DNA from 3 places in the Paenibacillus sp. FSL H3-0329 genome. Region 3 is predicted to be linked to each of the others. Evidence: riboswitches for the same ligand, from Rfam matches in the RefSeq annotation. Region 3 holds a riboswitch; each other region holds the start of a gene.
What was found. Region 3 has a riboswitch for cyclic di-GMP ahead of NSQ66_RS03160 (transglutaminase-like domain-containing protein). Riboswitches for the same ligand answer to the same signal wherever they lie in the genome.

Region 1 (10,186 bases), 190 kb from region 3:
TAATATGATTAGAATGGATTTTTCCAAAAGCAAAGGATTAAATGTCATTCATATGATTTTGGCTATGTTACCAGCATTAATCCTATATCTTCTCTTCAAGGACACAATAAAAAGCCAATTATTTGGTCCAACCCCTGTTTTGATCGGTCTAGTTGTTGGTGGGGTGTTGATGATCATTGCAGCGCGGAATAGGCGGACTGAAACCGCTGATACTATCGATGGGATTAATTATAAACAGGCTTTCGGAATTGGTCTGTTCCAATGCTTGGCGTTATGGCCGGGATTTTCGAGATCAGGTTCGACAATTTCAGGTGGCCTGTTGCTTGGCACTAGCCAAAAAGCCGCCGCAGATTTTACATTCCTTATTTCCGTGCCAGTTATGTTTGGTGCAAGCTTGTTGGATTTGTACGATAGTCGTGATTTGCTGAGTTCTGACGATTTACTTCTAATGTTAATTGGCTTTGCGACATCCTTTCTTGTGGCAATGATTGCAGTAGTGACGTTCATCAAACTGATTAAGCGACTTCGATTGGAGTGGTTTGCTCTATACCGGTTTGTTTTAGCAGCTCTCTTCTATTTAATTGTCATACAGTAATTGGATTAGTCAATATGAACATCATGGGAAAGAAGCTTTTAAAAAGGGCTATACATCATATCCTGCACAGATTAAACTAGAGGTTCAAAACAAGGGGAAATCACCAAACAAGACAAAGCTCAAGTAGTCTATGAACTAAGGAATGAATTTTCGGTGAAAGCACTTCTACAGCTAGCCATTATCCCTCGTTTGTTTCTTCTACCATTAATATCACAAAGTGATTTTACAAGTGTTTGGGAATATGAAAAACCCCACCAGTTTAAGGTGGGGCTTTTGCTTACCAAGTATTATAGTTCGACTGATACTTAACTTGTTTATTCTCATAGCTCTCATTGGGGTAATCACGTCTGACAGACTGCAAGTAGCCTGAAATTGCAAATGCTGCAATAAGCCCTCCTATAATTCCTGTGATTAAGCTGAATGTTGAAAATCCGAATGTGGCAACTACTCCAATGGAAGACAATGCTACAAGCAATAGACTGAATATTTTCATCTTTATACACACCTCCATTTTGTATATGTAGTAATTTGAAAATTAAGATTGATACGTTACTATATTTGATCGGTTTCGATAAAAATAATAATATTTCAGCAAATCTTTAGACGGGCTTCATACTTATTTAAGCTAAGAGGATTATAGTAATCACATAACCCCCTTATAAAATAGATCTAGACCCTGCCGAAAGTGGTGGGGTCACTTTTTTGCACAGAGTGCATTTATAAATATGGATTTCTCCTTAAATCTACACAAAGAAGCGCCGCCCCTTTTGGAGACGCCGCTTCTTTATAGTAGATTCTATTCTTTTTGCTCAATTCTTGATTTTGGTGATTTTTTTGGCGGTAACTTGTGCAGGGAATGAATCATCACTTACTTCAAAAAATACTTTAATCTCATCGCTTTTTTTATATTTAGAAGGTGCAACTTTATTTACCCAAATGGCTTGAGAGTACTCATTAGATTCGAGAACCTCCTTGTATTCCTTGTTCAAGTCTTCTTCTTTTAATTCGGAAATTACTAAAATTCTTTTATTTTCTGCATCTATTGTATGTACAATTCCTTTCAAAACTTCATCATTCTTACTACAGGCGGTGACTAATAACAAAAAAACAAAAATAAGAGTCCATTTAATAGTAGTACGTGGTTTTTGAATCATGGACCTTCCCCTCTAGTGGTTACGACATTAGTTTAAAATCGGTTGCACAGGCATAGCATTTTGTACATTACCAATATAAGAATAAACAGCAGCATATCCATTATGACGACCTTTATTGATTCCCCTCGCACGCGGCAGTAACAATGTATCCTGAAATGCTTCCTGATGGTTTAGCCAAAAAACCACCATGATTAAACTAATTCGTACTTATAGTCATGTGCAAATTCTTTGAATGTAATGGGTCTTTTACCAAGTAATATTTGTAAATCGGGCGTGATTTTTTTGGCTAATCCAATTTTTGCAGTGAAGTAAATTCCAATCATAACAGTCACAAATTCTTTTTGAATTCCTTTTGTTAACATTTTATCTCTAAACTGAAGAACTGATGGATTAACATATTTGATTGTTTCTCCTAGCTCTTCAGATAAAATTTCAGCTACTTCATAGTAATCTAGCGCTTCAGTTCCCGTTAACGAGTAACCTTTATTTTCATGACCATTCTCAGTTAGGATTCTAGCTGTTACAGTACCGATATCACGAACATCGATAAAGCTAGTCTTGCCTTTTCCTGCGGGTACATAGATCTCCTTTTCTTTACGTAGCTCTTCCCCATGTTGAGAAATTAAGTTTTGCATGAAGAAACTTGGGCGTAAAAAAGTATATGGAATTCCTGATTTTTTAATGATTTTTTCAATTTTATGGTGTGGAACAATTGGGTTTTTCTCTACGCCCAATAGAGATAGAAACACAATGTGTTCAACTCCGACTTCCTTTGCGATATCTATGAGGGGTTGGAAATATTTTTTTGCGTCAGCTATATGAGGAGGGCGCAGTAAAAATAATTTTTTCACTCCTGTTAACGCTGGACGAAAAGAATCAGCATTTTCAAAATCAAAATAAACATACTCACTGTCTTTTCGATGGGAGGCAATTTTAAAAGGTGTTTCACTTTTCCTTAGTTCGTTAACCACTTCACGTCCTACATTACCGGTTGCCCCTGTGATTAGAATCATAAGTCTCACTTCCCTAACTAATATTTAAATAGATTGTTTTAAGCACGTTCATAAACGTGGACATTTCTTGTTCAGAAATATTTTTAAGTGCGTTATCCATGATTTCGTCACTAAGAACTTCTATTTGACTCTTAATTATCATTCCCGAATCTGTAATGAATACAAGATTTGATCGTTTATCATTTGGATTATCTCTAATGTCCAGAAGTCCTTTTGCTTTAAGTCGCTCGAGTATACCCGTTATTGTAGGGCGATCCGAGTAAGTTCGCTCTGCAATCATAGCTGGAGTTGTTCCTTCTAAATGAATAGATATATCTTTTAATACTGCCCATTGAGGAGCTGTTACATTATAAAGTAAAAGTTTTTTTGTTAAGCTTTTTTTCATTTCAAGACTTACTCTTATTAATAACTGTCCTGGGTTGTCCATAAATTAATTCCCCTCTTTATATAGTTTGCACACTAACTACTTGATTAGTATACAAACTATATTCTCCTTTATCAATTTTAATTATTTTATTTGTTTAAATTGTGGGGAGTTACAGGTGAATGTCAATAATATTGATATTTAGAACTTTTGTTTGTATATAATAAAAATGAATGTTCTTATTTTTAGAGGCGATCAATCATGGAAATGAGTATCGACCAAACGGTTGGGATTATTTATCAAGTCAAGGAGAGCAAGATTACACAACGCGAGATCGAGATCCGTGGCATCCGTGACAAACGTCCAACATAAACAAAGGGGATAAATATCATGCGGTGTATAACAATACGGCAGCCTTGGGCGACCTTAATTGCTCTTGGTGAAAAAGAGTTTGAAACTCGTTCATGGAGAACAGCCTACCGCGGCGAGTTAGGCATCCATGCCGGAATGAGGATTGACAAAAAGATTTGTGAACAGGAACCGTACAAATCAGTATTGGCGAAACATGGCTATACAGCGAATAATTTGCCGACAGGAGCTATTATTGCTACAGGTCAGCTCGCGGGATGTTATGTGGTTACTCCAGAGGTGGATTTAAGGGAATGGATCAATGGGAACGAATATGATTTTGGCGACTATAGCGAAGGACGTTTTGCCTGGAAGCTTGAAGAGGTTCACTCACTGCGCCATCCAATTCCAGCCAAAGGTCGGCTAAGCTTGTGGGAGCATTCGGATCACTTCTGAACGGCGAATGATATTTTTAATGTAATTTTTATGTGCCTATCAGCTTTTTTTCAGGTTCGAGGTATATATTGAAGACACCAAACACCCCCCAGTGTTTTGTGGTATATCTCTCTCAGGTCTTGCCAACTCCCATGGTAAGGCCTATTTTTTTGTTCACTAATTGATTGGGGGGAGAGTAGAGCGGCTTCTATACAGCTTTATTTAATCTGATACTGTTCTTCGTAACTCTTAAAAGAGGAAATATCCAGCCCTAGGTATCTGCGCATATGGATGGCAGCCTGAGCCGCAACAATGTCATTCAACAGCAGCATTCGTTCGTGATAGCCACGACATATATACTTGGCTTCAATTCCCGTATTAAGTCTGTTTTGCTCATACACCTTGATTCCCCGTCTTCTCATTTCTGCACGAACATCCCTTAGATCTGTTGTAGCTACTGCAGCAGCTGTTCCAAGCACCTCCAGATAAGGGGCGGGTGTTCGTAAGTGTGTAGATAAAATGGCGGAGTCCCGTTCGAAAGCTGATAAAATCATCGGAAGCAATAAATAAGATTTCACCAGCATGTTGTCCCTGCTTTCTGCTCTATGCATGAATCTCATCACCTCTAATAGGAACGTATATTCGTATTCTACCCCGATATTCCAAAAATAATCAATGGTATTTCTAAACAGCTTATTCAATGTGATTAAATTCACAACTAAATAACGAAGAATAAATTATATTAAAATTGTAATAATAAAAATTAATGTATCGGACGCACATAAAGGAGAATTATGATGGAAAAAGAGGGCAGCCTCCAGCGTGGATTGTTTTTTGGTTTAATTCTGAGTGTTCCCTTATGGATATCCATATTGGGCTATATACAGTTACTTTAAAATTTAATGAAAAACCTTATGCGAAGCGCCTTTAGGCGCTTTTTTTGTATGGTAATAATGAGGGGGATCATCGAAAGGAATTGATTGACAATTGTGGGTGTCGGGCGCTAAACTGTTATTAATTCAAAAAGTATTAAAAGTCATAGACGGTTATTGGAGAGAATGCTTCGGCTACCAGTTCTGGACTTGCAGTGTAATACATATATATAGTCATGATAATAGCAAACCGTCTGAAAGGGCGGGACGCAAAGTCCAGGAGTCTAAAGTGTCTTAAAGGCACAATGACCGTCCGACTGCCATGAGAAGGGAATTCCACTTCTTTTTGGCGGTCTTTTTTGTTGTTAGGTCCTTTAGAGTTTCTGGTAATTATTCTGATTAATATAAATCATAGTTTTAGGAGGTGTGCCATTTGAAAAGAAGAATAAGACCGTTACTCTCGCTTGTATTAGCTGGGATTTTGACGGTAGGTAGTGGGCTTTCCTCATTAGGAGCTGGAGTTGCTGGAGCTAGTAGTTCTTCTACATTGGGAATTGCAGGGGTCTACAACGTGTTTATTCTAGGGGATATAACAACGGTTTCGGATACGGAAGGAAGGTTTGCTGCTGGAGGTAACGTTAACTTAACCAACTATAGTGTTGGAGATAGGTTGACCGCTGCTGAGGTTTCCTTGACTGACACACTTGTTGTTGGAGGGAATCTTACTTTCAACGGAGGTACTGTTTATGGGAATATCGTGCACGGGGGAGATTTTTCAGGGAATGTAACGCTCCTCAAGGGAGGTACAAAAAGACAGGGGAGTACGATTGACTTTTCAGCCGTAGGTCAGTCTTTGAAGGACAAATCAGCAGAACTTGCAGCATTGCCGGCGAATGGAACAACAGTGTACCAATATGGCAGTCTTACCCTGACAGGTACAGATCCTGCGGTCAATGTTTTTAATGTTCCAGGAGATAACGTCTCTAATACCTATGGAATTACAATAAATGTTCCTTCAGGATCTACAGCAATTATTAATATTGATGGTTCTAACGTAAAAATGAAAAACTTCGGATTTCTACCTAATAACGTGTTGAACAGCAAGAAAATTTTGCTTAACTTTAGCCAAGCTGCGTATCTTGATATGGCAGGCATAGGTGTAATGGGAAGCATACTTGCCCCCTATGCTCATGTTGATTTTATTAATGGTCAGATTAACGGTACTTTAGTGGCGGCTTCACTCAAAGGGACTGGTGGTGGTGAATTTCACCACTATCCATACGATGGTGATGAACCTGGACCAACGCCGACACCAACGCCAACAGTGACACCAACGCCAACGCCGACAGTGACACCAACGCCAACGCCGACAGTGACACCAACGCCAACGCCGACAGTGACGCCAACACCAACGCCGACGCCGACGCCAACACCGACGCCGACAGTGACACCAACGCCGACGCCAACACCGACACCAACGCCAACAGTGACGCCGACACCGACGCCAACAGTGACACCAACACCAACACCGACACCGACAGTGACGCCAACACCAACGCCGACGCCAACAGTGACACCGACACCGACGCCGACAGTGACACCAACGCCTACGCCAACAGTGACGCCGACACCAACGCCGACGCCGACACCGACACCGACACCGACACCAACGCCGACACCGACGCCGACACCAACGCCAACACCAACGCCGACAGTGACACCAACGCCGACGCCGACACCAACGCCGACGCCAACACCGACACCAACGCCGACGCCAACACCGACGCCGACAGTGACACCAACGCCGACGCCGACACCAACGCCGACGCCAACACCGACGCCGACAGTGACACCAACGCCGACGCCAACACCGACGCCGACAGTGACGCCGACGCCGACACCGACACCGACGCCAACAGTGACACCGACGCCGACAGTGACACCAACGCCGACGCCAACGCCAACAGTGACACCAACGCCGACGCCAACAGTGACGCCGACACCAACGCCAACGCCAGAAGCAACACCGACACCGACGGTAACACCAGAAGCAACACCGACACCGACGGTAACGCCAGAGGTAACACCGACACCGACGGTAACGCCAGAGGTAACACCGACACCGACGGTAACGCCAGAGGTAACACCGACACCGACAGTAACACCAGAAGCAACACCGACACCGACGGTAACGCCAGAGGTAACACCAACACCAGAGGTAACACCAACGTCGACACCAGAGACTTCGGTGTTCCCGACACCAACGCCATCATCCGTAATTGGCACTATAGTTCTTGCAGAAGATCCTGTGCCGCTTGGGCCTGTAGCTTCGCCGACACCAGCGCCAGTACCAACACCGTCGAATAGCACAGAAGTACTTGTTGATGATGATGAGATCCCATTAGGCCCGGTACCGGCAGTGACACCAACGCCAACACCAACACCTGATGAAATCATCGTAGTGGACGATACGATCCCATTAGGTAAGCCACCTGTGAAGGAATTGCCAAAAACGGGTGAATCAAGTCCTGCACCTTACTATGTAGCAGGTTTAGGTTTTGCACTTATCGGATTATTAATGAGAACCAAGTTCTCCAAAAAGAATAAATAATAAACGGTAGAGCACAACATAGAGTCGCTTTCGGGGGGTGTCCCGATGGCGGCTCTATTTGTATGTCATGATTGCGATAGTTTGGTGCATTCTAAGTAGATGGTATACTCTTGTTGCAAAAGAAATGAAGAGGGGATGGCGAAGGCGAATTGATATGGTTCATTATTAGCGCTGTAATCATCATAGGGATTCTAATCTATGTGGGATTTTTCTTCTATGGTATTGCTATTAAACGAGCACCAAAGGTATTTCTAAGTAATAATCCTAATCTGAAGGCTGATCCTCCGGTTGCCGGAGCTTCTTGGGGGGAGGGGAAAGATTGGGTCTCTCGCCAGAGCTTCGAGAATATTGAGATCGTATCTGCAGATGGACTTAAACTAAGAGGTTTCTTACTCCAATCTAATCGTGCTGCGGGACGCACAGCCATTCTAGCCCACGGTTATTCAGGTAAAGCAAAGGATATGGGGGCGTACGCCAAAATCTACTACGAGAACTTAGGCTTTAACATCCTAATTCCCGATGCAAGGGGGCATGGAGATAGCGCAGGGGATTACATTGGTTTTGGTTGGCCGGAACGAAAAGATTATTTGCAATGGATTGAATACATGATTAAAAAGACTGGGTCTAGTGCTCAAATTGTGCTTCACGGTGTTTCTATGGGCGGTGCTACAGTGCTAATGACCTCAGGGGAAGATCTTCCGCCGCAGGTAAAAGCTATTGTTGCGGACTGCGCTTATACCTCAGTAAAAGCACAATTATCTTACCAACTACGGCGCATGTATCGTTTGCCAAGTTTCCCTTTCGTTCAAAGTGCAAGTCTAATCACCCGCTTGAAGGCGGGGTATGGTTTTGGTGAAGCCTCTGCATTAAAACAAGTGCGGAAAGCGAAGGTTCCGATTCTTTTTATTCACGGGGATGCGGATAACTTTGTACCTTTTGCTATGATGAATGAATTGTATGAGGCATGCCAGAGTCCAAAGGAGAGGCTCATAGTGCCGCAAGCGGGGCATGGATTGTCTTATGATACGGATAAGGCGGGGTATATAGATGTAGTAACAGCTTTTGTAAGCCGATATGTAAAATAAGTCCTGAACGTAGACAGCGCCCGATATCCGCTAGGTAGCGGTTATCGGGCGCCTATATTTTTCCACACATGACGTAGTCCTTGAATAAGGATCGTACCGTCATGCTTTCTCGTTATATTCATCCCCCGCCGTTCGTGAGTAACGGGTGTCTTGATTCCTTGTTATTTCCAGCAGCCGTGTGGCGAGAATAATCCTTCCAATACGACAAAAGCCCTACCTCTCTTTTGCCCTTGCGGCTCCATTGACCGCGCCAGTGTGAATCGGAATGCTATATTTCGAATTTAATCTCATAAAAAGGAAGAGTACTGCAAGAAAACATAAAGCCTCTTTGTCCAAAATGCCGATGTGTATAATAGTCGGCCTGACATCTTCTTGGTGGGGATATTCAATATATCGAAAAACAAATACCATATAAATATAACACACTATTGTTTAAAAGGCAAATATAATAATGAATTCCAAGATAAGGTTTATTTGATTCTAGAGAGGAACAAACCTCGATAAGGAGCGCTTAGATTTTGAAAGTAACTTAAATTGGGTTAATTGTGAATTATTCCGGAAAAGCTAGTAAACCAGAGGAGATGGGCGATCTCGGTGCAAATGGGCTAAAATGTAAGTTGGATATTTTTGCAAACGCTACAAACTACAACTGAAAATGCCAGAGACGAAGGGCTTGTGTCTGCTGGGGTTATTTTGCGTGCCTATTTTGTGAACAGCTCTCTAAAACTGACAATAAACTCCAACATTGATTGAAGGATTGAGGGTAGACCGTTATAATTAATAAGTCTGGATTTTAATTAAAAAATAAGGGAGATTTTTATGAAACGCGCAGATGTGTGGCTGATTTCCATCGTATTGATTGCTGCGCTCGCTTTTCTCGTACCGAGATGGTTTTCGGACAATGATGACAAAGGTGGGGCCGGTAAAAATCTCATAGCCAATGTAACGGTGGACGGTGAGTTATTTAAAACGGTAAAGCTTACAAAAGAAGAACAAACCATTGAGGTCCGCACGGAACGCGGCTATAACATTTTGAAGGTGCATGATTACGGGATTGAAATGTACGATGCCGATTGCGCTGATAAAGTTTGCCTAGGTTTTGGTTTTATTACCCTGCCCAAACAGACGATTGTCTGTCTACCGCATAGAGTATTAGTCGAAATCACCAGTGCGTCGGGGGAGGATGATATAGATGCCTATGTCCAGTAGTGAATCTGCAACAGCTTTAAAAAGAACAGTGATTATTGCGATTTTCGCCGCAGTGGCAGTAGTGTTAAGTTTAATAGAGGCACAGATTCCGTTATCCGGGATGGGACTGGTGCCGGGTGCTAAGCTCGGACTGGCCAACATTATGATTTTGACTTGTATTTACTTTTTACGTGGACGGGATGCTTTCCTGCTTGTCATCCTCAAAACACTGCTTACTGCATTTCTGCTAGGTACCTTCTCAAGCTTGCTGTTTAGTTTATTTGGTTCACTTTTTAGCTTTGTTGTTATGTTTGTGCTGATGCTGATTAGTGGCAAAGGTAAGAGTATAAGCTTGATCGGAATTAGTATAGCTGGTGGGATTGCACATAATATCGGTCAGCTGCTGGCAGCTTCTATGGTATTTGCATCACTTAGTATTTTTTATTATCTTCCCATGCTGCTGATCACTGGGGTAGTAACAGGAATTGCCGTGGGCTATGCAGTCCGTTATTTGGTGGCGT
Region 2 (10,186 bases), 1.7 Mb from region 3:
GAAAACTGCAAAAAAGCAGCGTTTAGATAAAGTATTGTCCCATATGGGGGTAGGATCACGCAGCGATATTCGTAAACAAGCCAAGCAAGGTTTAATTACCGTGAATGGTGCAGTCGTCAAGGATAGTGGATTTCATGTAGACCCTTATCACGATGAAATTGTGGTTGGCGGCGAGCTTGTTACCTATCGAGAATTTATTTATCTTATGATGAATAAGCCACCGGGAGTTCTGTCGGCAACAGAGGACAAGCGGGATCGGACCGTTCTGGATCTTTTAAAGCAGGAATATGTACAGTTTGAACCTTTTCCTGTAGGAAGGTTAGATAAGGACACAGTAGGGCTGCTTCTGCTCACCAATGATGGAAAGCTTGCCCACGAACTACTATCGCCACGCAAGCATGTCCCTAAGACGTATGAAGCTACAGTTGAGGGAGACGTAGATGCAGACGATGTAGCGGCATTTGCGGCAGGTGTCGAGCTGGAAGATGGATATGTTACTTTACCTGCACAGCTAACTATATTGGGAAGAGAACGTGGCAGTAAAGTAATCTCCCATATTTCGCTAATCATCACAGAAGGAAAGTTTCACCAGGTGAAGCGAATGTTCCAAGCTGTCGGCAAAAAAGTCACTTTTCTGAAACGAGTATCTATGGGAGAATTGAGGCTGGACGAAAGTCTGCCACTGGGAGCTAGCCGGGAACTTACGCTAGAGGAACTGGCACTCTTAAGTACAGAAGCACCAGAACAATAATATATAGAAAAAGAAAGACAAGGATGGTGGGAGTATGAGATACAAACTGATTGCACTAGATGTGGATGGTACACTGTTGAATGATGATCACCACTTGAGCACTGAGAATAAAGAAGCCATTGCTGAGGTTACGCGTCTTGGCGGGCAAATCGTGTTATGTACCGGCCGCAGTCCGCAGAACTCGATTCCTTTTATGGAGGAAATGGGGTTGTCTGGTTATGTGCTAGGTCATAACGGAGCTGCAACGGTTCGTGTGAAAGATCGGGAAGTGCTGCATCAATACGGTATGGATGCTCGTGGTCTTGACCCTTATATTGATTATTGTAGAAAGCATGATATTCATTATGATGTGAATACGGCTTTTGATATGTATGTAGATAATGTAGAAAACCTGACCAAAGAAGCCAATTATATGTATGAACACTTCCGTATCGTGCCGGCTACACTGCCAGCATGGGAAGATTTCCGTGAACCGGTTGTTAAGTTTACTGTATTTACACAACCAGAAATCCTTGACGAAGCTGAACGTGAATGGCGTACTTGGACCCATGAGTACAATATTTTGCGCAGTGGTGAATTTTTCGTTGATTTGATGCATCCGGAAGCCTCCAAGGGCAACGCCTTAAAGAATCTGGCTGTGAAGCTGGGAATTCCGCAAGAGGAAGTTCTTTCGATCGGTAATTATTTTAATGATATTTCTATGCTTACATACGCGGGTATGGGCGTTGCAATGGATAATTCTCCGGTTGAGGTCAAAGCGGCAGCGAATGCTGTCACGGGGTCAAACAACGAGCATGGTGTGCGAGATGCGCTGGTTAAATATTGTTTATCTTAATAATGGAAAGCATAAAGCGGACTTGAGTCCGTTCTATGCTTTTTTTGGTGTGAAGGAAATAAAAGAGATACATAAACAGAAATGATTCTATCCAAAAATAACCCGCCCTTAGGATTAACTAGAAAGGGCGGGACATAGATTAACTTCCTGTATTAAAGTTTAATTTCCTCGTTCCGGCTAGGATCGCTATATTTATAGATACCAGGGTTCAGTTCGATTTTTTCGTCGAAAGGAATATCTTTGTAGCTATCAATATTAGTTCCTGCAGATATCATGCCCTTAGGCGTAATTTCAGGCACCACCTCTTTGCCATTAATCCGTAACGTAGTTTGGTTAACACTTTTGAAGCCAGAAGATTTGGATGTTGATTCGACAATCAAATTTTCGCCCTCAGTATAGTAAGTGAATTCAATTTTTAACCCATCGACATCAAGTGAAGTGAACTGCTTTTCTTCTTTAGGTTTGTTTATAGTGATCCAATTCTTAGTAGTATCACGTTTCTCAATAACAGCATCCTTTAATATAAGTTTCATTGGAACATCGGACCAGTCGTTATACCATTCCGGAGATTCGAATTGAAATAAATGCTGGTAGCTTTCGGAATGATCACCTTTCAAATTCCAACCCCCAGTGATTGTTTTATCACCTATAACCAACTGAGCGGTATTATAGTGGACAATTCCTTTTTTAAGCGAATCATTTTCATCTATTAGAATTTGGATATCCAAAGGGGTAACCACTAGCTGATCTAAGGTTATACCGGTCTTTTCTTGAAATTCAGGACTGTTATACAGTTTCTTAGTGTAAATCGCCTCACTTGCTTTTTGTCCATCTGCTTTAAAATCGAACTTCCACGTACCTGAAAATCGTTTCGCTTCTTCAATGTAACTAAAATGAAGACTAGCTTCCTTCCAATCTGATTCAGTTATATTAAAAACCTGTTCAATAAATAAATCCGATCCTTCGTTAGGCATGATGGTTGGAATTGCTTCATTCTCTTGACCACCAGTACTAACTACCAAATGTGGGTTACCCCGTCCTAAGTCAGATGGTGATGCAGCGACTTTGTAACGGATAATGGTTTGATTGGAAACATGTCGAACGGATTCGATTTGAATGCTTGGATATTGCTTAACTCCAGTATTGATAGTATCCCCTGCTTGATGATTAGATTGTAAGGGAATATTCCGATCACTGTAAAAAATGAGATTCCGTGCTTCAAACCTGTAGTCCTTTTTATCATCCTTTAATGTATCAGGTGTCTCATATACTCCAATGAGTTTCTGGCTTTCAGGATCGTATTCTAAATAACCGTATACCTTTGCCTTGGCACCGGATTCACTAGTCATGATGTTTTCCTCTGTAGCAAATCCAGTATATTTGGATAGATCAGATTTAGTATCAAGTGATAACAGCATTTTCATTTTTTCTCCATCAGTTACAACACCGTTCAAATTCATTGTTACTCCTGAAATGGAAGTTTGAAGATTATACTGTTGACCGATGCCGTTATTTAATGCATTGCTCACACTTCGACCACCAATTTTATCCCAATTAATCGTCATACTAGCGAATACAGGAATGGTTACAAGTAAGAGGCAAGAGAAGACAATACTGATAGGAATAAGCTTTTTATTAGACCTAGGAGTATTCTGGGAGGCATGCAGATTTCTTTGACGTGTATAAGCTTCTTGTTCTATGGCAGTCCACATCAAATCATAATCCGGTCGGGGAATATGTTTATCTTTTTCAATATAGAGACTCATTACTATTCAGCTCCTTTAGTTGGGTTCCACCCATTCTATTTAGTATTTTAAGTCCCTTGTTCAGTCTGGATTTTACAGTTCCTTCGGGTATGCTCATAACTTTAGAAATCTCGGGTACAGTCAATTCGTTTATAAAACGAAGGACTACTACCATTCTGATTTTGTCAGGAAGCTGACTGTATAACCCTTGTAATTCTTTTTTAGTTTCCTGTCGATCCAAACGTTTTTCTACAGGGTTTGATTCCTCAGACCTGGATAGTAAATAATTACGTACTTCTTTCATCCACCCCGTCTTACGCCTTTTGATCACACTGTTGCACTCATTCGAAGCAATTCGTAAAATCCAAGCTTTCAAGTTTCTTACCTTCGACTTATCCGCTAAGATAACTTTTACAAATACCTCTTGGGAAATATCCTCCGCATCTGCCTGATTTTTCATTAAGTAGTAACAAAAATAATATACTTGTTCTTTATAGAGCTCGAAAATTTCCCGGTCACTCATTTTGCTGCACCCCCTGTCTCTGCTGTTCTCATTAATAAGACTTATAAGCGTATGTAATCGTTCATTTTTCATTTTGATTGTAGTATTTCTTCTGAGTATCATAGCGAATTCGAATGGAAGATAAGTCGTTTACAGGTAATTATAACCATGATAAAATTAGCGGTGGGACATGCGTCCCTAATCTATTAAAACTAATTGAATGTCCGCGTTAAAGGTAAAATCATCGAAAGATGATGACACAAAGCCATGGGTCTAAAGCCTTTCGACAGAAGGAAATGATCGCCAGGCCGCCATAGGGATGTCTTATGAAGCATAAAGGATAGCTCTAAGAATATGTAGTCTATTTTGAGCTCTTTTATTATTTCGACCTATACGGCGTTACATTATCGCAAGGGGCCGAAAGGGGAAGTACATGAACAGTTTTTTCAAAACAATAGGTACTAGTTTGGCAGTAGGTGCTTTATTGCTGTCCGGAACGATCGGATGGATGTCTAATCCAGGAGTAGTGTCTGCAGCTACCTCAACAGTAGTAACCGCGGATCAGATGATCAGCAAAGTAACGGCAGCCTCCAAAGCAATAAAGAATTTCCATCTGGATGTGACCAAAAAACAGGATATTCAAAGCGGCGGGGTGCGTATCAGCAACACCAACACTCTGAAGCTGGATATCAACCGTCTGCCGAATTTTGCCGCAGCAGGCACTGTCGCTAGTAGTCTTTTAGAAACATCGTACAGTCTATATGCCAATGACAAGGAGTTTTACTATCTTGTAGACGGAAGTGAACTGATCGATGAATCTGAAGATGAAGGTTACGACGATGACGGGGAGCCGATCGATCCTGATGCACAGTATTGGCTTGGACTGGAGAAAACGGAATGGGATGCCTTTTACTCTAAAGGCCAATACGATCCTGTTTCCATGCTTGATTCGGTCAAAAGTTATAAAAAATCCATGAAAGTCAGCACGGCTGGCGCACAAACGGTCTTACAATTCACGGTAACCGATCCGACAGCAGCTAAGGGGATAATCAAACTCTATGACCAGGAGAACCTCTGGGATGGTGAGACAGTTCAACCCAAAAGCGTAACGTGGAAATTATTCGTCAATACTAAGACCTGGCAAACGGAAAAGCTGACAGTCGATCTGAGTTATGTGCTGGTAAGTGACGGAGCCAAAGATACATACACCACGAAAATCGAAGCTAAATATTCCAAGAATAATAAAGGTACAGCCATTGTAAAACCGGCCGAACTAGAATAATAAGGACGATTCATATCGAGCAAAAAGCGCTGTTCCGCTGAACAGCGCTTTTTGTTGTATTCAACAGCAGTTCTTTATTAGTTGACAAGAATAAATCATTGCTGTAATTTATATGTATGCGCATGTATATAATATTTTATCTAAATATAATTTAATGAAAGTTGGGAAAAAGATGATAGCACTAGACACAGCATTAACTTTTCGCAGAGGACTGACATTAAAAAACCGAGTGGTTATGGCTCCAATGACCACCCGAATGAGCTTTTATGACGGTGTAGTAACACAAGATGAATTGAAATACTATTCGCTAAGAACGGGCGAAGTAGGTGCGGTCATCACTGCGGCAGCAAATGTACAGGAGGGTGGAAAAGGATGGGAAGGTGAACTTAGTGTTTCCTCCGATCAATTTATTCCTAGCCTTAGCCGATTAGCATCTACTATTAAACGAAATGGAACAAAAGCTATTTTACAGCTTTTCCATGCAGGAAGAATGACAGATTCAAAAATATTGCGTGGCGTACAACCCGTTTCCTCCAGCGCCATTGCTGCCGAACGTCTGAATGCAGAAATTCCAAGAGCATTAACAGAAGATGAAATTTTCGGTGTAATTGAGGATTTTAAAAAAGCGACTCAACGTGCTATTCAAGCTGGATTCGATGGGGTAGAAATTCATGGAGCAAACACATATTTAGTCCAACAATTCTTCTCTCCACACTCCAACCGTCGTGAAGATCAATGGGGCGGAAGCTTAGAGAAAAGATTTAATTTCATTAACCAATTAGTGGATGCAGTTATTGCTGTCGTTGACAATTCAAAGGTTAAGGATTTTATTGTCGGTTATCGTTTTTCTCCAGAAGAATATGAAGAGCCTGGCATTAAAATCACAGACACCTTTTATCTTATTGATAAATTAGCTGATAAAAAGCTGGATTATCTGCATATTTCATTAGGGGATTTTAAGAAAGTTTCTGCATCAGAAGATTTTAAAGAAAAATCAATCCTGCAATATGTACATGAGAAAATCAATGGCCGTGTACCTTTAATTGGGGTAGGAGATATCCGTACCAAACAGGACGCAGAGGAAACGTTGACAAATGCTGAATTAGTAGCAGTAGGACGATCTCTTATCATTGATCCTCATTGGACAAGTAAAGTGCTGGAGGGTAAAGAAGATATCATCAGAAGAGTACTTGCTGATCAAGATAGAGAAGAACTCGTAGTAGAGAATGGTATTCTAGAATTCCTTAAATTAATGATGCCTGATCGTTTACGCTAAACCCAAACACAGTTTTGAGCGCTAAATCTATAACGTTCCGCGGTAAATTTCGCGGAACGTTATTTTTGTGTAATGACTTCTATTCCCTCTTTAAAATTGTTGTCGTATGTTTCAACATTCGATTCATGAGATTTCGCCGCTCTGTTTTTATGTCGGTGTCGCTTCTCTTTAATGCGTCGCGGATGGGGATGACCTCTGTAATTTTCCTGCCGCTTTTTATTCTTCGATCTACACAAGTCGGGATGTAACCTACGTTGGTTATACTCGTGTGTCCTTTTTCATCCTTCTTTATTTTAAGCGTAAGAATGACACCGCTTTGTGTATAAGGAATATTCATTAGTTTAGTCGAAACAAAATTCCCCAATGAGTAAATAACGAATTGTTTTTTTCCACGAAGCGCTAACGGTTGAAGAACATGTGGGTGAGACCCCAGTATGATGTCGGCGCCATTTTTAAAGAAGAGATTGACCAGTTCTTTTTGTCTCTTGTTTGGAGTGTAACGATATTCGCTTCCGAAATGCAGATAAAGCAAGACTAGATCGACTTTCTTTTTTAAATCTCGAATCTCGCGAATGATCTTGGGCGTAGATATCCGGTTAACCAGCCATGGCTTACTCACTGGTACAGGAATTCGGTTAGTTCCTGCTGTGTAGGAGAGGATGCCAATCGTAATTCCTTTGACGTTTTTAATAAGCGTTCTCTTGGATTCTTCTAATGATTTAGCTGTTCCCGTGTGGTCGATTCCATTACGGTCCAGAACTCGTAACGTCCGAACCAGACCCGGGGCACCATAATCCATGCAATGATTGTTGGCCGTTACTAATACGTCGAATCCGGCTTCCTTAAGTGCAGGGGCCAGTTCGTCTGGACATTTGAATATCGGACCGCCTGATCGTGGGCTTTTCCGGCATTCGGGGCCACTTCCAGCAAAGGTGGTTTCGAGATTGCCAATCGTCAAATCAGCCTGTTTCAGATAAGGAGCTACTTTTGCAAACAGGGGGCTGAACGAATAGGTTCCGTCAGGCTGTTTAGCATCCGAAATAATATAACGTTTGACCATTAGATCTCCCACAGCAGCTATTTGTATTTCAGTCATGGATATCCACCTTTTTATTATTTTCATTAGGATATGGCATAAAGTTGTTAGGGGTTATTCTTTCTTTAAGGCGAAGTGCAAACATTTGTATGGCTTTTTATTTAAAATGTGACTCAACGCATAATCACTTTATTTAGATCGTCTAAATTTAAGGTATTCATTTTTTTCAAACTTTTATAATTTGATTCAAATCCTCTTTTTTGTTTGGCAGCCATAATAAAATAAGGTTGTTGATAAACATTATCAATCAAACATTGGAGGTTAAAGAAATGAGTACACAATTCAAAAAAATCGCCGAGGATACTTACTGGATAGGCAAAATCGATAACCGCCAGGTTCCATTTCACCGCCTGATTCTGGCAAAAGGAACTACCTATAATTCTTATTTATTAAAAACAGGTAAACCAACTGTCATTGATACCGTAGATATGGAATTCGGACGTGAATATGCCGAGTGTCTGGGTGAAATGATTGATCTTCTAGATATCCATTACATTGTAATTAATCATACAGAGCCTGATCACTCTGGTGGACTGGCAGCTCTCGCTGCCAAGGCTGCAAATGCCACGATCGTATGCACCGAGATTGCTGTTCCCGAATTGCAGGAAATGTACAAGCTTCATAGCCGGAACTTCCTGGTGGTTAAAGACGGAGATAAGCTGGATATTGGCGGGAAAACGCTGCTGTTTAAAGAAACACCGTATCTCCATACCGCAGAAACGATGATCACCTATTGTATCGAAGATCAAATCTTATTTCCTTGTGATATTTTCAGCACGCATGTTGCGGTGGAGAATCTATTCAGCGATGAAGCCGGGTTTGATATTACGGAAGATTTCCAGGGCTATTACGCAGCAATTATTCATCCTCACAGAAGATATGTAAGAACCCTGTTAGAGGCTGTTAAGGATCTTGAGATCCGGATGATCGCTCCTTCCCATGGGTTTGTGATCCGGGAGGACATACGTAAATATATCGGGATGTACGCCACATTGAGCCGCGAAACGACGCAAGGAAAAAAGGCAACCATCGTTTATACCACCATCAAAAACAGTACCAAGAAGATGGCCAAAATTATACAGGATTGCTTGCAGGAAAATAATATTGAGACAGAGGTCTGGGATGCAGATAAAAGCAGTGCCACCGATATTCTGAACAGCATAACGTCAGCTGACGCGGTCTTTATTGGCAGCTCCACTAAATACGCGGACATGATTGGGAATCTGGAGAACATTCTGAAAGAATTGCACAATATGAATCTGGAAGGCAAACTTGCTGCAGCCTTTGGCTCCTACGGTTGGAGTGGTGAAGCCATTGAAGTCATTCAGGATTATCTGAATGGAACAAACATGACGGTGCAAAGCACATCTGAGGTTATTAAATCCACGGGGATGACACATGTAGAGTTCCCTGTACGAATCAGGTTTTCCCCGAAAGAGCCTGAGAAAGTTCAAAAAATTAAAAATGCGGCTGAATTTGTATCGGATTTGCTGCTGAGTTCATTTTAGGGAGGGGAGCATAGGATGACAAAACATTACGTTATTGTTGGCGGCGGAGTAGCCGCCGTCCATGCCGCCAAAGCCATCCGTGATCAAGACGCAGATTCGGAAATTTCGATCTTCGGGGAGGAAAGCCAACTGCCCTATAACCGGATTAAGCTGACTAAAGGGCTGTTTACCGACCTGCACAGTGAGAAGGTACTGATTAAGAAGGAAAAATGGTACCGAGATAACCGTATATCCGTAAAAACCTCGACCCGAATCCGTTCTGTTCATCCGGACCGGCAAATTATTGTGACAGAAGATGGGCAGAGTGTTTCTTATCATAAGCTTTTATTGTGCATGGGAGCGAAGAATCGTGAACTTTCCCTTGAGGGCTCCGGCCTGAACAATGTTCATACCCTCCGGGACATGAACGACGCGGACAGATTGAAAGAAAACCTGCAGGATGGCAGCCATGTAGCCGTAATCGGTGGGGGAGTGCAGGGAATCGAAACCGCTTGGGCGCTGCATGAAGCTGGATATCAGGTAACGGTGATCGAAGCTTTTCACCGGTTGATGGGCAGACAGCTTGATGAGAAATCCTCACAACTACTTAAGGAGAACCTTGAACAAGCAGGTGTGAAGGTTATTCTTCAAGCAGATGTGGCGTCTATTACAGGAACAGAGTTTGTTACCGGAATTACGCTGGGCGACCAATCTCATTTTTCCTGTGACCATGTGGTCTACTCCATTGGTATTGTACCGAATACGGAACTGGTAAGTGGCTCGAGTATTCAAGTCCGGCAGGGCATTATCGTAAATGAACAAATGCAAACAAATGATCCACATGTGTACGCAGCCGGAGATGTGGCTGAAGTTAACGGGCATGTGGAAGGACTGTGGGGCGGAGCGATTGAGCAGGGCCGGATTGCCGGCAGTAATATGGTTGCCAATCTGACTGCGTATCGTAGAGCTGTTCCGGTTACCTTATTTAATGCCTTTGGCATCTCTTTATTTTCGATAGGCAACGTGGATGAACGGTATTGCGATACGGTGGTACGCGGAGAAGAAAATGGGGCGTATACGCGAATCTATGTGAAAGATAACACAATGATTGGTGCGATATCCTGGCAAGGAGCAGCTGCTTCACTGGGGTATAAAACCGCTGTAGAGCAAGGCATCCCCCTTGAGGGGATCGATGTTAACGGGAGCAGCATC
Region 3 (10,186 bases):
TCCAGGCAAATTTTATGAAGAAGGTTATTTTGCCGATTATCCTCCAGGCTATTTGTACATATTGTACGTGCTTAGCGCCATACGTGGCGTTTTAGGATTCACTCAGGGCTCAGGTGGAGAGAATTTACTCTTCAAGCTCCCTGCGATTCTTTCTGATTTGGTGCTCGGCTACTTCATTTATCAAATGTCACGCAAAAAACTCGGCACAGGAATTGCTTTCGGCTTGATGTTGTTGTTTCTGTTTAATCCTGCGGTACTTATTAATTCAGCGGCTTGGGGACAAGCAGATTCGTTCTTTTTGATCTTCCTGCTGCTCAGTATCCACGGCGCTGCGAACAAAAAGTTTGTTCGCTCCGCAATTTTGTTTGCCTTAGCGACGCTAATTAAACCGCAAGCGTTGATATTCACGCCGGTATTGTTGTTTGCTTTTTATCATCACCGCGCTTGGAAGCAGCTTGGATTCGGAGCTTTGTATGGATTAGGGATCTTCGGATTGCTTGCGGCACCATTTTTCTGGAATAACGGAGGTCTGGTAGGGATTATTGATCTTTACAAGAGTACGTTATCTTCCTATCCGTATTCTTCAGTGAATGCATTTAATCTGTATGCACTGACTGATCCGATGTGGTCATCCCTTGATCTAACCTGGCTTGGCATTCCATACCGTGTATGGGGCTTCATATTTATTTTAGTGGCTGTAGCTGTTGCGGCATTTTATTCCTTTAAAAAGGATCGCTTGGACCTGACCAAATCCTATTTTATCGGCATGGTGCTTATAGTAGTGGTCTTTGTGCTTGGCACCAAAATGCATGAACGTTATATGTTCCCTGCTCTTATTCTTTGTTTGTTTACTTATATAGAAAGTCGGGACCGCCGCTTTTTATCGCTATTTCTCGGATTCAGCTTAACGCAATACATCAATGTGGCGTACACCTTATCCCACCTGAATGCAGATGTTAGCCCGGGTGCAGACGGAATCGTATTAGTGACTGCTATAGCTAATCTAGCATTACTGCTTTATATGCTGAATATCGGTTACGATGTGTATGTCCGCAAGGGTATAAAACCTCTTCCAGCACCAATTACACTGGAAGAACAATATGAAGAAGATTTGAGAGTTGTCGGGCAAATTAAACCGCATCAGAAGGGAGGGCGATCTAACGATGAAGTTTAAGCGTATAGATTGGATATGCCTAATAGCTATTACGGCCGTTTACGCAGCGCTTGCTTTATATAATCTTGGCTCTACTAAATCTCCAGAGACCTTATGGGAGCCTGCTGCCAGTGGTGAAAGCTTCTATGTAGATTTGGGGCAGAGTAAACCATTGGAACGGGTCAATATCTTTGGTGGCGTAGGCACGGGGAAGTTCAAGCTGGAATTCAGCGACAATCCTGAGGTCTGGAGCAGTCCGATGGATGTCAGTGAGGATGTCGGGAATGTCTTCATCTGGAAAAGCCAACCCCTGAACGTTACTGCGAGATATGTGAAGTTTACAGTTACCTCTCCAGGGTTCACTTTGAACGAAATGGCTTTTTATGAGCAGGGGGGGGGAAGAAAACCTCTTCCTATTGCCGGTGTGACACCGGATGCTAACGCAGTTCCTAAAAGAGGAGCAGCGGCCAATCTTTTTGACGAGCAGTCGCTCATTCCGGAATATTCTAACTTTATGAATAGCACTTATTTTGACGAGATCTATCATGCGCGAACAGCTTATGAATATACACACGGGATTGTGCCTTACGAGAATACGCATCCACCGCTTGGTAAGTTGTTAATTGCCATAGGGATGGAGCTGTTCGGGGTCAATCCATTCGGCTGGCGTATTATCGGAACCTTGTTCGGAGTTGCCATGTTACCTCTCATATATGTAATGGCGCTGCGTTTGTTTAAGAAAAGCAAATACGCCGCCCTCGCGGCAGGATTGTTTGCACTGGATTTCATGCATTTCACACAGACAAGAATCTCCACGATTGACGTATACGGAGTATTCTTCATTATGTTGATGTTCTATTTCATGCAGCGGTATTACACAATGAATTTCTACAAGCAGCCTTTGAGAAAAACATTAATTCCGTTATTCTGGTCTGGCTTATTCTTCGGAATCGGCGTAGCTTCGAAATGGATTGTGCTCTATGGAGGAGCAGGGCTGGCCATTATGCTGGCTATCTCCCTTTTTGAACGCTACAGAGAATACCAAGCCTCCGGACGCCTGCTGGCCGAGGGGAAGATTAAAGACAAGGAATTGCTGGGCACCTGTCGTGAAGCGGTAGATTCTTTTTGGAAAAAGACTATTATTACGTTGGCTAGTTGTATCGGGTTCTTTGTAATTATTCCAGTAATTATTTATAGCTTATCTTTTGTGCCAGGGTTATCTGCATCAGCAGAGGGCTTCACTATTAAAGGTTTGATTGATTCCCAAAAGAATATGTACAACTACCACAGTCAGCTTGTAGCTACACATCCCTTTGCTTCCTCATGGTGGCAATGGCCGTTTATGAAGAGACCGGTCTGGTTCTTTAGCGGCGGTGAAGGTTTGCCGGAAGGTCAGGTCAGCAGTATAGTGACTATGGGGAATCCCCTTATCTGGTGGACGGGTATTTTTGCGATGCTGGCAACGCTGTGGATTACGCTGAAACGTAAAGATAAGAACCTCTACATGATCTGGATCGCCTTCTTCTCGCAATATGTTCCGTGGATGCTTGTCCCAAGAGAAACATTTATTTACCATTATTTTGCTATGGTACCATTTATGATTCTTGGTATTGTATATATAATGAAGTTGCTGGATAGTAAATTCCCTGAGGCCCGTTACGTACAGTATGTCTATGTAGCCGTTGCTTTGCTGCTCTTTATCGCTTTCTACCCGGTACTGTCAGGGATGCAGGTGAGTGGAGATTACGTAAAGGATATGCTGCGTTGGTTCCCTACTTGGGTTTTCTAGGATTTAATAAAAATCTATAAAATAAGTTTATGCATGCAGCGTTATTATGAAGTGTAGATGGATGTAACGCTCCAAAAAGCTTGTAGGAGGAATAAAGGTGAAAGCCAGATATAGTGTGATTGTACCCATGTTCAATGAGGAGCAAGTAATTAGCCATACTTATGAACGTTTGAAAAAAGTAATGGACGAGTGCGGCGATACTTATGAGCTGGTCTTCGTCAATGACGGCAGTCGTGATCGTTCCGCCCAGATGATTCGGGAGATCTGTGAACGAGACGAGCATGTCAAGCTGATTGACTTCTCGCGTAATTTCGGACATCAGGTAGCGATTACAGCTGGCATGGACTATGCCGAAGGTCAAGCGGTTGTTGTTATTGACGCTGATCTTCAGGATCCTCCGGAGGTCATTTTGCAAATGATCGAGAAGTGGAAAGAGGGCTATGATGTTGTATATGCGAAACGCCTGAAGCGCCACGGAGAAACGATGTTCAAAAAGGTCACCGCGAAGCTCTTTTACCGCCTGCTCAGCAGTATGACAAGTGTGGATATTCCTACGGATACAGGCGATTTCCGTCTTATTGACCGTAAGGTATGTGATGTCCTGCGGGGACTTAAAGAAAAGAACCGCTATGTCCGAGGTTTGGTGAGCTGGGTTGGCTTCAAGCAGACTATGGTGGAATATGAACGGGAAGAACGTTTTGCCGGAGAAACCAAATATCCGCTGAAGAAAATGATTCGTTTTGCGTTAGATGGCATCACCTCTTTTTCACATAAGCCGCTTAAGATTGCTACGTATATTGGATTCTTCCTTTCATTCTCTAGCTTTCTCTATTTATTTTTCGTCTTGTTTCAAAAGATATTTTTCACCTCCTGGACGGTTCCGGGCTGGGCTTCCATTGTAGGCGTCAATCTGCTCTTTAACGGTATCGTTCTGATGCTGTTGGGTGTGATTGGGGAGTATATCGGACGGATTTATGACGAGTCTAAAGATAGACCGCTATACATTGTTAGTGAGACTAAAGGCTACCAGAACGAAGAACAACTGGACCGCCGGAAGGACCACAATGATGTCAGATAAGAACTTGCGTGCTGCATTCATACAGTTCCTTAAATTTAATGCCGTAGGTTTGCTCAATACGCTTATTGATTTTGTGATTTTCACATTGTTGAATTCACTAGGGATGGTATACGCATTGGCGCAGGTGATCTCCTATAGTGCAGGTACGGCGAATAGCTTTATTTTGAATAAAAAAGTAACCTTTCGTGATCGCGACCGGGGGAATAAAGAAGGCTTCGACCGCGTGCAGCTGGTCAAGTTTATCGTGCTGAATCTGGTAGTGCTCGGAATATCACTGCTGCTAATGCATCTGTTGACAGACAGACTAGGTATTCAAGTCTTGATCTCCAAGGTGCTGGTTACCTTTATCACGGTGATCATCAATTTCTTTGGAAGTCGTAAATGGGTATTTTAAACATTAATTTCAGGCAGAAGGAGTTGCTATGCTTAAAGGCAAGTAGCTGTTTCTGCTTGATTTGTATATAACCATAGAAACAATATACGGAGGTGAATAACATTGCGTAAATTCTCCTATCTACTCATACTGGCTGGGATACTTATCATGTTATATCCGACAGCTAACGAATGGTACAACGACAGGCAGCAGGAGAAGTTATTAGAAACGGCTGAACTAAGCACTGCCGATAGTACTCCCCAGCCAGATTTGAAGAGCAGGTATGCTGAAGTTACTCAGCTGTTAGCAGAGGAATCGGTTCTGGATGCTCAGGCACAGCCCCAACCCCAAGAGACAGAAAAGCCTGAACCGGAGATTGAGGTCGGTGGCAAAGTAATCGCACTAATTGAAATCGTTAAGATTGATTTGAAGCTGCCTGTATTAGAAGGGGCTACAAAAGCTAATATGAAACATGCTGCAGCCCATATGAAAGAAACGGCACCCCTTGGAGAGATCGGAAATGCTGCAATCGCGGCGCATCGGGCTAGAACTACGGGTCGTTTGTTTAACAGATTGAATGAGGTTGTTGTGGGGGATGTTATCACGGTAAAGACTAGTGATCAGGTGTTTAACTATGAGGTATACGATATTTCTGTTGTAGATCCGAGTGATGTCTCCGTTCTTGACGGGAATGACAAGGATAAGATTCTTACTCTGATTACATGTGATCCGCTAGTGAATCCAACGCATCGGCTGATTGTTCATGCTAAATTAACAAAATGAGAATAGTGAATGACAAGAAAACACAAATACCGGGAGATATTTATAAAATAATGGGTAATCTAGTAAATTAGGTCTTGTTCACAACTATAAATATGATAGTATTATACTATAAAAGCTAAACACGATAACGGCAAACCTTCCGAAAGGTAGGGACGCAAAGCTAAAGGGCCTTTTCCCGAAAGGATGGCAGCCAGCTACCGAATGAAGAGGCTTTTTTTGTTTGTTTCAAATGGATTCTATCAATTATATCTAGTAAAGCTAGAACAGATAGAGCTTATACGATAACGGCAAACCTATCGAAAGGTAGGGACGCAAAGCTAAAGGGCCTTCCCGAAAGGATGGCAGCCAGCTACCGAAAGGAGTTTTATCCGTGAAAAAGGTTTATTTTATGCTGGTGGCGTTGTTCGTCCTAATGACTTCAGTTCCGGTAAGTACAGCTCAAGCTGCAAGTGCAGATGCCAGCTGGTTGATTACATCCAAAGTGGCTCAAGGTGTTATTGGTATTAACTATGATATTCCGAAAGATAAAAGAATCAAACTCATGATCACCAAAGATAACAGCAGCTATACTTATAACTTGTATGCTTCTGGACAAGCTGAGGACTTCCCTTTGCAACAAGGAAATGGGACTTATAAGGTTTCTGTTCTGGAGAACACAACCGGTAATAAATACAAAGCGTTATATTCCGAAGTAGTAGACGTAACCATGAGTGACTCGAATTCCGTATATTTGGGCTCCGTACAGAATGTGAAATGGAGTTCTTCTGATAAAGCGATTGTCAAAGCTAAACAATTAGTACAAGGCAAAACAACAGACGAAGAGAAAGTTAAAGCGATCTATAACTATGTAGTTGCGAATGTACAATATGACTACTCTCTTGCTAATAGTGTAACTACTGATTATATTCCAAGCATCGATAAGACATTGACTACTAAAAAAGGGATTTGCTATGATTACGCTTCTCTTTTTGCCGCAATGCTGCGGAGTGTAGATGTTCCTGCTAAGTTGGTAATGGGGAATACAAGCTACGTTACGCAATATCATGCCTGGAACGAAGTATTGCTTAATGGGAAGTGGGTTACCATTGATACTACAGTGGATGCAGGACTTGCAAAGAGTGATAAGAAAACCGATTTAATTAAAGCCTCAAGCAAATATACTGCGGCAAAATACTATTAAATTCGCCGCTAGAAACATAACTCTATTAAATAAACAACTAGCTTAATTATTAAGCTAGTTGTTTATTTTTATATTAGGGGTTGCTTTTCTATTAATAGTTGGGGTATTATAGGTAAGCGTTGTTAGACAGTGTACAGGCGATACAAACGAGGCTGATAAAAAGCTTCGAAAAATAAAGCTTGCATTTCTGAAAACAACATGATATATTATAAGAGTTGCTGCTGAGACATTAAACGGCGTCAACGAGAACTTGATCTTTGAAAACTGAACAACGAGTGAGTAGGAAATCACGCAAGTGAAATCCAAAATTAGAGAATTAATTTTCTCGTCAGATGTTTCAAAATGAGCATATCGCTCTTTTCAATACTAATTGGAGAGTTTGATCCTGGCTCAGGACGAACGCTGGCGGCGTGCCTAATACATGCAAGTCGAGCGGAGTTACTTTGAAAGCTTGCTTTCAAAGTAACTTAGCGGCGGACGGGTGAGTAACACGTAGGCAACCTGCCCTTCAGACTGGGATAACTACCGGAAACGGTAGCTAATACCGGATAATTTCTTTTTTCTCCTGAGAGAAGAATGAAAGACGGAGCAATCTGTCACTGAGGGATGGGCCTGCGGCGCATTAGCTAGTTGGTGGGGTAACGGCCCACCAAGGCGACGATGCGTAGCCGACCTGAGAGGGTGAACGGCCACACTGGGACTGAGACACGGCCCAGACTCCTACGGGAGGCAGCAGTAGGGAATCTTCCGCAATGGGCGAAAGTCTGACGGAGCAACGCCGCGTGAGTGATGAAGGTTTTCGGATCGTAAAGCTCTGTTGCCAGGGAAGAACGTCCGGTAGAGTAACTGCTACTGGAGTGACGGTACCTGAGAAGAAAGCCCCGGCTAACTACGTGCCAGCAGCCGCGGTAATACGTAGGGGGCAAGCGTTGTCCGGAATTATTGGGCGTAAAGCGCGCGCAGGCGGCTATTTAAGTCTGGTGTTTAAACCTTGGGCTCAACCTGAGGTCGCACTGGAAACTGGGTGGCTTGAGTACAGAAGAGGAAAGTGGAATTCCACGTGTAGCGGTGAAATGCGTAGATATGTGGAGGAACACCAGTGGCGAAGGCGACTTTCTGGGCTGTAACTGACGCTGAGGCGCGAAAGCGTGGGGAGCAAACAGGATTAGATACCCTGGTAGTCCACGCCGTAAACGATGAGTGCTAGGTGTTAGGGGTTTCGATACCCTTGGTGCCGAAGTTAACACAGTAAGCACTCCGCCTGGGGAGTACGGTCGCAAGACTGAAACTCAAAGGAATTGACGGGGACCCGCACAAGCAGTGGAGTATGTGGTTTAATTCGAAGCAACGCGAAGAACCTTACCAGGTCTTGACATCCCTCTGAATCTGCTAGAGATAGCAGCGGCCTTCGGGACAGAGGAGACAGGTGGTGCATGGTTGTCGTCAGCTCGTGTCGTGAGATGTTGGGTTAAGTCCCGCAACGAGCGCAACCCTTAACTTTAGTTGCCAGCAGGTAATGCTGGGCACTCTAGAGTGACTGCCGGTGACAAACCGGAGGAAGGTGGGGATGACGTCAAATCATCATGCCCCTTATGACCTGGGCTACACACGTACTACAATGGCCGGTACAACGGGAAGCGAAGCCGCGAGGTGGAGCCAATCCCATCAAAGCCGGTCTCAGTTCGGATTGCAGGCTGCAACTCGCCTGCATGAAGTCGGAATTGCTAGTAATCGCGGATCAGCATGCCGCGGTGAATACGTTCCCGGGTCTTGTACACACCGCCCGTCACACCACGAGAGTTTACAACACCCGAAGTCGGTGGGGTAACCCGCAAGGGAGCCAGCCGCCGAAGGTGGGGTAGATGATTGGGGTGAAGTCGTAACAAGGTAGCCGTATCGGAAGGTGCGGCTGGATCACCTCCTTTCTATGGAGAATCGTTCTCTGCAATGAGAACATTCAAATCGGAAGCTCAGCTTCCAAAACTCAGGTTTAGGCCTGTTACTCACTCGTTGCTCAGTTTTGAGAGTTTAAGCTCTCAAGTAAGACTTGATCCTTGAAAACTGGATACCGAAACGAATTTGCGTTTTAGAACATCTTTTAGCAACTTGTGTAAACAAGTAAATGTTATTAGTGAGATTTTTCTTCGGAAGAATCAAGGTTAAGCTAATAAGAGCACACGGAGGATGCCTAGGCGCCAGGAGCCGACGAAGGACGTGGCGAACAACGAAACTGCCTCGGGGAGCTGTAAGCAAGCTTTGATCCGGGGGTGTCCGAATGGGGAAACCCAGCTGTGGTAATTCGCAGTTACTCATACCTGAATACATAGGGTGTGTAGAGGCAGACCAGGGGAACTGAAACATCTAAGTACCCTGAGGAAGAGAAAACAATAGTGATTCCGTCAGTAGCGGCGAGCGAACGCGGAACAGCCTAAACCAAGGGGCTTGCCTCTTGGGGTTGTGGGACGTCTCACATGGAGTTACAAAGGAATATGGTAGGTGAAGAGGTCTGGAAAGGCCCGCGATAGAGGTAAAAGCCCTGTAACCTAAACTGTGTTCTCTCCGAGACGGATCCCGAGTAGTGCGGGGCACGTGAAACCCCGTATGAATCCAGCAGGACCATCTGCTAAGGCTAAATACTACCTGGCGACCGATAGTGAAACAGTACCGTGAGGGAAAGGTGAAAAGCACCCCGGAAGGGGAGTGAAATAGAACCTGAAACCGTGTGCTTACAAAAAGTCAGAGCCCGATCTATGGGTGATGGCGTGCCTTTTGTAGAATGAACCGGCGAGTTACGTTTAACATGCAAGGTTAAGCCGAGAAGGTGGAGCCGCAGCGAAAGCGAGTCTGAATAGGGCGATTTAGTATGTGGACGTAGACCCGAAACCGTGTGATCTACCCCTGTCCAGGGTGAAGGTGCGGTAACACGCACTGGAGGCCCGAACCCACGTACGTTGAAAAGTGCGGGGATGAGGTGGGGGTAGCGGAGAAATTCCAATCGAACTCGGAGATAGCTGGTTCTCCCCGAAATAGCTTTAGGGCTAGCCTCGGTATAAGAGTAGTGGAGGTAGAGCACTGATTGGGTGCGGGGTCCGCAAGGATTACCAAGCTCAGTCAAACTCCGAATGCCATATACTTATTGCCGGGAGTCAGACAGTGAGTGCTAAGATCCATTGTCAAAAGGGAAACAGCCCAGACCATCAGCTAAGGTCCCCAAGTGTGTGTTAAGTGGGAAAGGATGTGGAGTTGCACAGACAACCAGGATGTTGGCTTAGAAGCAGCCACCATTGAAAGAGTGCGTAATAGCTCACTGGTCGAGTGACTCTGCGCCGAAAATGTAACGGGGCTAAACACACCACCGAAGCTATGGCTAGATACGTATGTATCTGGGGTAGGGGAGCGTTGTGTAGGGGTTGAAGGTGTACTGAAAAGAGCGCTGGACACTACACAAGTGAGAATGCCGGTATGAGTAACGAAAAGATCAGTGAGAATCTGATCCGCCGAAAGCCCAAGGTTTCCTGAGGAAGGCTCGTCCGCTCAGGGTAAGTCGGGACCTAAGGCGAGGCCGAAAGGCGTAGTCGAAGGACAACAGTTTGAAATTACTGTACCACCGTAATCCGCTATGAGCGATGGGGTGACGCAGGAGGGTAGTGACGCGGACTGATGGATGTCCGTCTAAGCAGTGAGGCTGATGTGTAGGCAAATCCGCACATCATTAAGGCTGGGCTGTGATGGGGAGCGAAAATTATAGTAGCGAAGGTCATGATCTCACACTGCCAAGAAAAGCCTCTAGCCAGGAGAAGGTGCCCGTACCGCAAACCGACACAGGTAGG

Region 1: another riboswitch for cyclic di-GMP. It lies ahead of NSQ66_RS02360 (choice-of-anchor A family protein); the one in region 3 lies ahead of NSQ66_RS03160 (transglutaminase-like domain-containing protein).
Region 2: another riboswitch for cyclic di-GMP. It lies ahead of NSQ66_RS10475 (DUF6612 family protein); the one in region 3 lies ahead of NSQ66_RS03160 (transglutaminase-like domain-containing protein).

The regions. Positions count from the first base shown of each region.
Region 1 is NZ_CP150150.1:526,442-536,627, forward strand. Features, by position in the region: gene NSQ66_RS02325 (undecaprenyl-diphosphate phosphatase) at 1-595, shown strand, start outside; gene NSQ66_RS02330 (hypothetical protein) at 873-1,088, opposite strand; gene NSQ66_RS02335 (DUF3221 domain-containing protein) at 1,405-1,749, opposite strand; gene NSQ66_RS02340 (SDR family oxidoreductase) at 1,941-2,762, opposite strand; gene NSQ66_RS02345 (MarR family transcriptional regulator) at 2,776-3,189, opposite strand; gene NSQ66_RS02350 (ASCH domain-containing protein) at 3,517-3,930, shown strand; gene NSQ66_RS02355 (hypothetical protein) at 4,128-4,520, opposite strand; cyclic di-GMP riboswitch class I at 5,016-5,106, shown strand; gene NSQ66_RS02360 (choice-of-anchor A family protein) at 5,215-7,392, shown strand; gene NSQ66_RS02365 (alpha/beta hydrolase) at 7,542-8,477, shown strand; gene NSQ66_RS02370 (NusG domain II-containing protein) at 9,297-9,686, shown strand; gene NSQ66_RS02375 (Gx transporter family protein) at 9,670-10,186, shown strand, end outside.
Region 2 is NZ_CP150150.1:2,429,158-2,439,343, forward strand. Features, by position in the region: gene NSQ66_RS10455 (pseudouridine synthase) at 1-751, shown strand, start outside; gene NSQ66_RS10460 (Cof-type HAD-IIB family hydrolase) at 786-1,586, shown strand; gene NSQ66_RS10465 (DUF4179 domain-containing protein) at 1,739-3,352, opposite strand; gene NSQ66_RS10470 (RNA polymerase sigma factor) at 3,336-3,854, opposite strand; cyclic di-GMP riboswitch class I at 4,058-4,149, shown strand; gene NSQ66_RS10475 (DUF6612 family protein) at 4,267-5,115, shown strand; gene NSQ66_RS10480 (NADH-dependent flavin oxidoreductase) at 5,228-6,391, shown strand; gene NSQ66_RS10485 (CapA family protein) at 6,471-7,487, opposite strand; gene NSQ66_RS10490 (FprA family A-type flavoprotein) at 7,757-8,995, shown strand; gene NSQ66_RS10495 (FAD-dependent oxidoreductase) at 9,011-10,186, shown strand, end outside.
Region 3 is NZ_CP150150.1:712,160-722,345, forward strand. Features, by position in the region: gene NSQ66_RS03135 (glycosyltransferase 87 family protein) at 1-1,174, shown strand, start outside; gene NSQ66_RS03140 (phospholipid carrier-dependent glycosyltransferase) at 1,164-2,942, shown strand; gene NSQ66_RS03145 (glycosyltransferase family 2 protein) at 3,040-4,020, shown strand; gene NSQ66_RS03150 (GtrA family protein) at 4,007-4,414, shown strand; gene NSQ66_RS03155 (class D sortase) at 4,517-5,176, shown strand; cyclic di-GMP riboswitch class I at 5,296-5,378, shown strand; cyclic di-GMP riboswitch class I at 5,453-5,533, shown strand; gene NSQ66_RS03160 (transglutaminase-like domain-containing protein) at 5,547-6,356, shown strand; rRNA gene NSQ66_RS03165 (16S ribosomal RNA) at 6,724-8,281, shown strand; rRNA gene NSQ66_RS03170 (23S ribosomal RNA) at 8,514-10,186, shown strand, end outside.